2 regions of the Roseburia intestinalis L1-82 genome follow, and region 1 is predicted to be linked to the other one. Evidence: predicted binding sites of a transcription regulator. Region 1 holds the regulator's gene; the other holds the start of a gene.
The links. Region 1 encodes Rex, which represses fermentation and respiration genes when NADH is low (regulators of the CRP and FNR family bind a similar motif). Its sites were predicted from a motif close to ATTGTTAANTANTTAACAAT; they were not measured.
Positions count from the first base shown of each region.

Region 1 (4,304 bases):
ATCAGATCCGAGGCTGTAAGGCCCTGTAAACCTGTCGTCTGTACCATGATATCACCTGCCAAACCGTGAAGGTATACTCCAAGAGGTGCCGCCTGATATGATGTCAGTTTCTGTGCCATAAGTGCACCGATCAAACCGCTTAGTACATCCCCGCTTCCTGCAGTTGCCATTCCCGGATTACCGGAAAGATTCAGATACCTTTTATGATCCGGCAGTGCGGTCACTGTATGTTCATCTTTCAGGACGCAAATAACCTGATTTTCATCTGCAAAATCTGCAGCTGTCTGCAACAGATTCTTCTGGATTTCTCCAACTGTTTTTCTGGTAAGCCTGCTCATCTCTCCAAGATGCGGTGTAATCACGGCAGTATTCTTAAAATTTTTCCATCTATCTGCCCCCTGCACTCCGGTGTTTTTCTGCTCTGCCACCAGATTTAATGCATCAGCATCAAAAAGAAATGCTTTATTCTCATGTGACGTTCCATATTCTAACACAAAATTTAATATCTGTGCAGAAGTTTTTTCTTTTCCTAGTCCGGGACCGATCACAATGGCATCTGCCCAGTCAAGGATCTCCCTCAGAACCGGTTCTTCCGGTACTAAAGTTTTATCGTAAGTAGTAAGAACCGCCTCCGGAACACTGCACTGTAAAATAGCTCTGTTTTCCTCCGGAGTCAGCACACGCACCAGACCACACCCTGTGGCATAAGCTGCTTTCGCAGACAAAACTGCCGCCCCTGCCATATTGACACTTCCGGCGATCAGCAAGAGTTTTCCATAACTGCCCTTATTAGAATGGCTTTTTCTTTTTGGCAGTATCGAAAAATCTTTTTCTTCAAGTGCCATCACGGCCGGCGGTTCACCCAGCCAGCTTTCTTTCGTGATGCCAATATCACATACAATGATCCTGCCGGCATACTCATTTCCCGGCCAGAGGATACTGCCTAATTTTTCAAATGCAAATGTGATCGTAAGATCTGCACGAAACGCTGTGCCTAAAATGGCTCCCGTGTCCGCAGAGATCCCGGATGCAATGTCTACCGCCGCTTTTTCCCCGGAAAGTTCATTCATCCGGCACAGCATATCTGCATATTCACCGGTCACATCTCTTGAGAGTCCCACACCAAATATTGCGTCTATTACAAGAGTAGGTCTGATCTTTTCCGGGATATCCATGTATATAGAAATACCGTATGCATTTAAAATATCCTGCTGTACCCTGTTTGACTCCGAACAGTGCTCTTTATTTCCGGCATAAACGACCGTGACAGCATGTCCTTCCAAAAATAAAAGGCGTGCGATCGCAAGACCATCTCCACCGTTATTTCCACTGCCACACACAATGAGTACTTCCGTAAGATCCACATTTTGTCTATGCAGCTCTTCCACAAATGCTATTGCAGCGCGCTCCATCAAGAGAAGTCCCGGCACCTTAAAATGTGAAATGGTATTTGCATCATATTTTTGCATTTCCCGGCTGTCTACAAGATATTTCATGAAATCCTCCTTGTTTTGCGGAGCAAAATGCGACTGCCTTTGCAGGAGCAGAGGATTTTTCTCCTTGTTTTGCGGAGCAAAATGCGACTGCCTTTGCAGGAGCAGAGGATTTTTCTCCTTGTTTTATAAGGCAAAAAACGCCGCACATAAATCTGTGCGGCAGCTATTTGCTCTCTACATTTACAGCACCTTTTCAGTTGCCGTTTTCTTCTGCTTTTTTGTTTCTGACAATGTTGTAAGACAACTGCATCAGACTGTCGGAAAGATGTACATTCTCCACGACAACATTTTTGTCGATCAATTCAAGATCTACATGGGCAAAATTCCAGATTGCACGGATTCCAAGTCCGACCAGCCTGTTTGCAATCGCATCTGCCTTTTCCTTCGGCATGGTCAGCGCTGCGATATCTACCTGATTTTCTTCACAGAAACTCTCTAATTCATCTAACATACGGATTTTGATCCCGCGTACAGTCACTCCGTCAAGCGCCGGATTTACATCAAAAAGTCCTATGATAACAAAGCCAAGTTTCTCAAATTTTACATAATTGGTAAGTGCCTGACCAAGGTTACCGGCACCCATTACAATAATATTGTGTCTCTCATTCAAACCTAAGATCTTACCGATCTCTTCATATAAATATTTTACATTATAGCCGTAGCCCTGCTGACCGAACCCGCCAAAATTATTCAGATCCTGTCTGATCTGGGATGCGGTCACATTCATCCGTTTGCTCAGATCATTGGATGATATACGCTCCACACCGGCGTCTAATAGTTCTCCGAGGTAACGGTAATAACGCGGCATCCTTCGGATCACTGCCTGTGATATCTCTTTTTCCTGCACAAAAGGTTCCACCTTTCTTACGTTCTCTCGTTTATTATAGTGATTTCCCCTGTGTCTGTCAATGTGTGAAATTTTTAACTATCTTTAGCTCCATCCAGCTGCATTGACAGATCTTCCCACGTTTCATAGCAGGTTTCAAGGCGTTCCCTGCACTCCTGCTGTCGTGCAGCAAGTTCATTTAACTTTGCGGAATTGACTGCATTTTCCGGCTTCGCACATTCTTCATCGATCGCGCTTATCTCTTCTTCTAATGCTGCAATCTCATCTTCTATTTTTTTCAGACTGTTTTCAATCTTACGGATCCTTGCCTGTTCTGCCTTCTGCGCCTGCCAGTCAAGTTTATTGACCGCATCATCCTGTTTTCCTGCCTGAATATCCGATATTTCCTGTGGTTTTACATACAGTTGCGTCATGATATCGTGTTTTTCCAGATAATAATCATAGTTTCCAATATAATTTACAACCGTCTCACCTGTCAGCTCTAGGATCCTCGTCGCCGTCTGATTGATAAAATAGCGGTCATGGGAAACGAAAAATACGGTTCCGGTATACTGGTTTAACGCAGATTCCAAAATTTCTTTGGATGTAATATCCAAATGGTTCGTCGGCTCATCAAGGATCAGAAAATTCGCATCGGAAAGCATTAATTTTGCTAAGGAAACACGTCCTCTCTCTCCACCGCTCAAATCTGAAATGTGCTTAAACACATCATCATTTGTAAACAAAAATGCTGCTAACACATTGCGGATCTTCGTATTATTCAGCCCCGGATAGGCATCTGAGATTTCCTCAAAAATCGTCTTTTCCATATGTAAAAGCTGATGTTCCTGATCGTAATATCCGATATGCACATTCGAACCAAGTGTCACGGTACCGCCATCTGCCGGAATCAGATTATTGATGATCTTTAGTATGGTCGTTTTACCAGTTCCATTGTTACCGATCAGCGCCACCCGTTCCCCACGTTTGATCTCAAATGAAATATCCGAAAACAATGTGACCGGCGGATAGGATTTTGCAAGATTTGACACGGTAAGGACGTCATTTCCGCTGACCACATTTGGCTCTAACACGATCTTAATATCCGTATTATCCTCAACCGGCTTTTCAATGCGTTCAATCTTATCTAACATTTTCTCACGGCTTTCCGCACGCTTGATAGATTTTTCGCGGTTGAATGATTTTAATTTTGTAATAACTTCTTCCTGGTGTCTGATCTCACGCTGCTGGTTGTAATACTGTTTTAACAGATCTTCACGAACTTTTGCTTTTTTCTTTGCAAAATCCGAATAATTTCCCTGATATACATACGCTTTATGCTGGAAAATCTCTACAACTTTTGTGACAACACGATCCAGAAAATAACGGTCATGTGCTACGATCACAACAGCCCCTTTGTAAGCCCGCAGAAAATTCTCAAGCCAGCGGATCGACTCCATATCCAGATGGTTCGTCGGCTCATCTAAAAGCAGTACATCCGGCTTTGTGACTAAAAGTTTGCCAAGGGAAACTCTTGTTTTCTGTCCTCCGGATAACTCGCTCATCTGTTTGCTCAAATCTTCATCTGAAAAACCAAGTCCTTTTAAAATACCGGTCGCTTCACTGCGGTATGCATATCCGCCCTGCAGTTCAAATTCATGGCTCTGGCGGTGATAAATATCCATCAGCTTTTCTAATTCTTCACCGGTACGGCTGTTCATCTCAGACTCCATATCACGAAGTTTCTGTTCCATTTCCAGAATATCGGTTCTTGCATAAAGAACCTCATCATAGATGGTTCTATGGCCGGATACATCCTGATACTGTGCTAAGTAGCCGATTGTCTTATCCTTTGCAAGAATCACTTCACCGGCATCGGACGTTTCTTCGCCCATAATAATTTTAAGCAGCGTAGACTTGCCGGCACCATTGATGCCGACAATCGCTGCTTTTTCATTTGCTTCAATATGAAAACTTACATC
Region 1 is NZ_LR027880.1:2,149,609-2,153,912, forward strand. It holds gene RIL182_RS10030 (NAD(P)H-hydrate dehydratase) at 1-1,496, opposite strand, end outside; gene RIL182_RS10040 (redox-sensing transcriptional repressor Rex) at 1,690-2,343, opposite strand; gene RIL182_RS10045 (ABC-F family ATP-binding cassette domain-containing protein) at 2,418-4,304, opposite strand, start outside.

Region 2 (4,304 bases), 130 kb from region 1:
AGTGTAGTAAACTGAAAGAGTTAGAACTGAATGCCGGTAAACTGACTGATTTAAAATTGCCGAAAAAGATACAAAAAATAACTTTTGAAAATTTACTGCTGACTAGTCTCGATTTAAGTAAATATAACAAACTTGAGGAAGTGTATTTTGAGGGAGAGGCACCGAAACTAGAAAAAATAAAATGTGTGAATACATCGTTGAAAATTTTTGACGTGGATCGATTTGAAAAACTTGAGAAACTAAGAGAATTGGATCTGAGCAATAATAAGTATTTAAAAGAGGCTGAATTTGCCGCATATGGCTATGGAACATATGTTGATCCTGTAATTCCTAATATTGAAAGAATCAATCTCAGCAACTGTAAAAACCTTAAAACGTTTGCATGTCATAAGGCACCGAAATTAAAAACGGTTAACCTGACGGGATGTGTGAATCTCACAGAGCTTGATGTTGCATATACAGGGGTTGGAAGCATAGATATATCCAAATTTAAAAAATTAGTTACCTATCGCTGTGCAGGAAATAATCTTACGAAACTGGATGTGACAAAAAATAAAAAGTTGCGTACATTAGACTGCCAGAAAAACAGACTGAAATATTTGGATTTGAGAAAATCTACAAATCTGACCAATATAGAGCTGAACGGTAATGAACTTACCAGTTTTGATATTAGTAATATATCAGGGCTGGGATGGTATAAATTTGATAATCAGTATTATACAGTTGAAAAGGGGAAAAAGATCGATCTGGCAAAATTGCCGGGATTTGATATGTCAAAGATTGGAGAAGTAACAGGAGGAACCAGAAGTGATGGAGGATATGGTTCTGTTGTTACACTGACGGATAAAAAAACAAACACGGTTTCTTATGAATATGATGTTCAGAATGGCTGGTATCAGACATTTCATATAAAATTTGAAAATCCGGATAATTTAGCCAGCATAAAAAAAGCAAAATGTACACTCAATAAAAATACTTATACATACGATGGCAAAGCGAAGAAACCGTCTGTGACGGTTACATTGAAAGGGAAAAAATTAAAACAAGGCACTGATTATACCGTGAAGTATAAAAATAATAAAAAAAGCGGCATTGCAACAGTGATCGTCAGTGGAAAAGGTGCGTATATTGGAACAGTCACAAAAACATTTAAAATATTACCGAAAAAAACATCTTTTACGAAAAGTGTCAGCGTAAACGCCGGGGAGATAGAGCTATCCTGGAAAAAAGCAGATAGTGCCACCGGATATGAGATACGTTATAGTACTGATTCAAAGATGAAGAAAAATGTGCAGAAAAAAGTGATTACCAGAAATAAAAACACCACATTAAAAATAAAGAAACTGAAAAATAATGCGGTGTATTATGTACAGATACGAACATATAAGCTGGCAGATGGCAAAAAGGTTTATAGTGCATGGAGTAAGGTTGACCAGATCAAATTATAAATAAAAGGAATGACAGTTCACAATTTTTTCTTCCAGATAAACTGCAGTACATGCATACAATATTCTTTCTGCATTTCACTGGAAGCAACAAAATCTTCTGACAGTTCAAAATAACTTTTTTTATCTTTAAACATAAGACGGAATGCCGGTTTTTGTATTTCCTGATACTGGGGAACAAAAATGGCATTCTTTTTTTTATAGCAGGTTCCTGCGGTAGCTTTTTTTCTTCGTTCTTTTGGAATCGAGGCAGCAAGGCTTGAGGGAATGGCGAGATCTTCCTCAGGCAGATACCAGTAATTTTTATAATCAGAAAGAAAATATTTGAGTTCCCCTGTATATAAACGGACACAGAGTGTTGTCTGGTCTGTATCGACAACCAGATGGAAATCCTCATAATGACAGGAAACACGTTTAGGAACCGGAAAAATGTTTTGCATGGAAAAGAGAATCTCCCTGCAGGGTTTGCCGTCATAGGAGACAGATTCATTGGCACAGACGGATGTCACATTAAATGCGCCCTCAAACAGCTTTACATAGGACAGTACGGAGAGAAGCTTTGGCATATCGATAACATCCTCATAATTGTGCTGCTTTAAAAGAGAGATAAGTTTTTTATCTGGATTTTTCTGACATGCCTTGTATACATCTATCAGTTCACCACCGTTATATGCGTCCTCGCGTTCTAAACCAATGAATTGCTCTACCGTTTTCTGCTTTAAATTTGGAAGGGCAAAAAGAAAACGAAAGCCTGAGATCATTTTATAGATGTCAACATATTCATAAGCGGAAAATGGTTCTGGTATTTTGTACTTCTGACATTTGTTTGTCAGGTACGGAATATCAAAACCGATTCCGTTAAACGTGATGATCGTATCAAAATTTTGCAGATAATCCAAAAATGCATGCAGTACATCCGATTCATCTGCCGGAGTTTCTGCAAAAAACTGATCGACAATAAGCAGATTTTCTTTCCGCGCAGCGCATCCGATCAGATAGAGTGATGTGCGTGCAGCTGAAAATCCGGTTGTTTCTATATCAAAAAAAAGAGAATTCTCTGTAAATATCAGTTCTGCCAGTGAATCATCTGCTGTAAAAGGCATTTCTTCGTGCCAGTGTTTCATATAAATCCTCCCTGATTTCCTTCATAATAAACTATTTTATCACATATAAAAAGAAAAAGAAAATGCCATTAATTGATGGAATTATCTCAATAATTGTGAAAATTTTGTCAAAAGGTTCTAAAAAAAATACAAGGAATAGATGGAATATGTATCATTTTGTGGTATAATCAATAGGATAAATGTTCTATGAGACATATCATAGAATAGAATACAATTAAGAGAAAGTGGGGCACGAAAAATGGGTTTAAAGACATTTAAAGGTGGCGTCCATCCTTACGAAGGCAAGGAATTAGCAAAGGATGCGCCGATTGTGGAAGTTTTACCCAAGGGCGACCTGGTGTATCCGTTATCACAGCATATCGGAGCACCTGCAAGTCCGATAGTGGCGAAAGGCGACAGAGTATTAAAGGGACAGAAAATCGCAGAAGCGGGCGGTTTTGTATCATCTCCAATTTATGCATCTGCTTCCGGTACTGTAAAAGCTATTGAACCGCGTCGTGTGGCAGTTGGCGATATGGTCAATTCCATCGTGATCGAAAACGACGGAGCGTTCGAAGAGGTTTCTTATACGCCATGTGAAGATGTGACAGCTTTATCAAAAGAAGAGATCATTGGTAAAGTAAAAGAGGCCGGTGTTGTCGGCATGGGAGGTGCGGGTTTCCCGACTCATGTGAAGTTATCACCAAAAGAACCGGAAAAAATTGAGTATATCATTGCAAACTGTGCAGAGTGTGAACCATATCTGACCGCAGATTATCGGAGAATGTTAGAAAATCCGGAAGAGCTGATCGGAGGTATGAAGATCATTCTTCAGATTTTTGACAAGGCAAAGGGTGTATTCGGTATTGAGAATAACAAACCGGACTGTATTGAAAAACTGCAGGAACTTGTAAAGGATGAACCGCGTATTGAAGTATGTCCATTAGAAACAAAGTATCCGCAGGGTGGTGAGCGTCAGTTGATTTATGCTGTGACAGGACGTTCCATCAATTCCAAAATGCTTCCGGCAGATGCAGGATGCATCGTTGACAACGTTGAGACGATCATTGCCATCTACAATGCAGTTAAACTTGGCAAGCCGGTAACAAACCGTATTTCTACGATCACAGGTGATGCGGTAGAGCATCCAGGTAACTTTTTATATAATATTGGTACGAGTTATCAGGAACTTGTCGATGCGGCAGGTGGATTTAAAGTACAGCCTGAGAAGATTATTTCCGGTGGTCCGATGATGGGATTTGCCATGTTTGGATTAGACGTTCCGACCACAAAGACATCATCCTCCCTGTTATGTATGTCACAGGATGAGGTTGCTGCTGCAGAAAAGTTACAGACAGCATGTATCAACTGTGGACGCTGTGTAGAAGCATGTCCGGAGCAGTTGATTCCGTCGAGACTTGCGAAGTTCTCAGATAAGGGACTTTCCGAAGAATTTGAAAAATGGCATGGCTTAGAGTGTGTTGAGTGCGGAAGCTGCAGTTTTGCATGCCCGGCTAAGAGACAGCTTGCACAGTCTATCAAGACCATGAAAAAACAGGTTCTTGCAGCAAAACGCAAAAAATAATGGAAATATGAAAAATAAATTTTTAAAACTGAAGAAAGAGGTGGATTCCTGTGAGTGATTTATATCATGTTTCATCATCACCACATGTGCGTTCTAAAGATACGACGGAAAGAATCATGCTTTATGTAATTATTGCATTGCTTCCGACAACCTTATTTGGTATTTATAACT
Region 2 is NZ_LR027880.1:2,275,232-2,279,535, reverse strand. It holds gene RIL182_RS10645 (fibronectin type III domain-containing protein) at 1-1,448, shown strand, start outside; gene RIL182_RS10640 (ribonuclease H-like domain-containing protein) at 1,466-2,569, opposite strand; gene rsxC (electron transport complex subunit RsxC) at 2,808-4,133, shown strand; gene RIL182_RS10630 (RnfABCDGE type electron transport complex subunit D) at 4,184-4,304, shown strand, end outside.
Region 2: rsxC (electron transport complex subunit RsxC) is a predicted target of Rex. The motif match lies at 2,662-2,681, and genes of this name have one in related genera.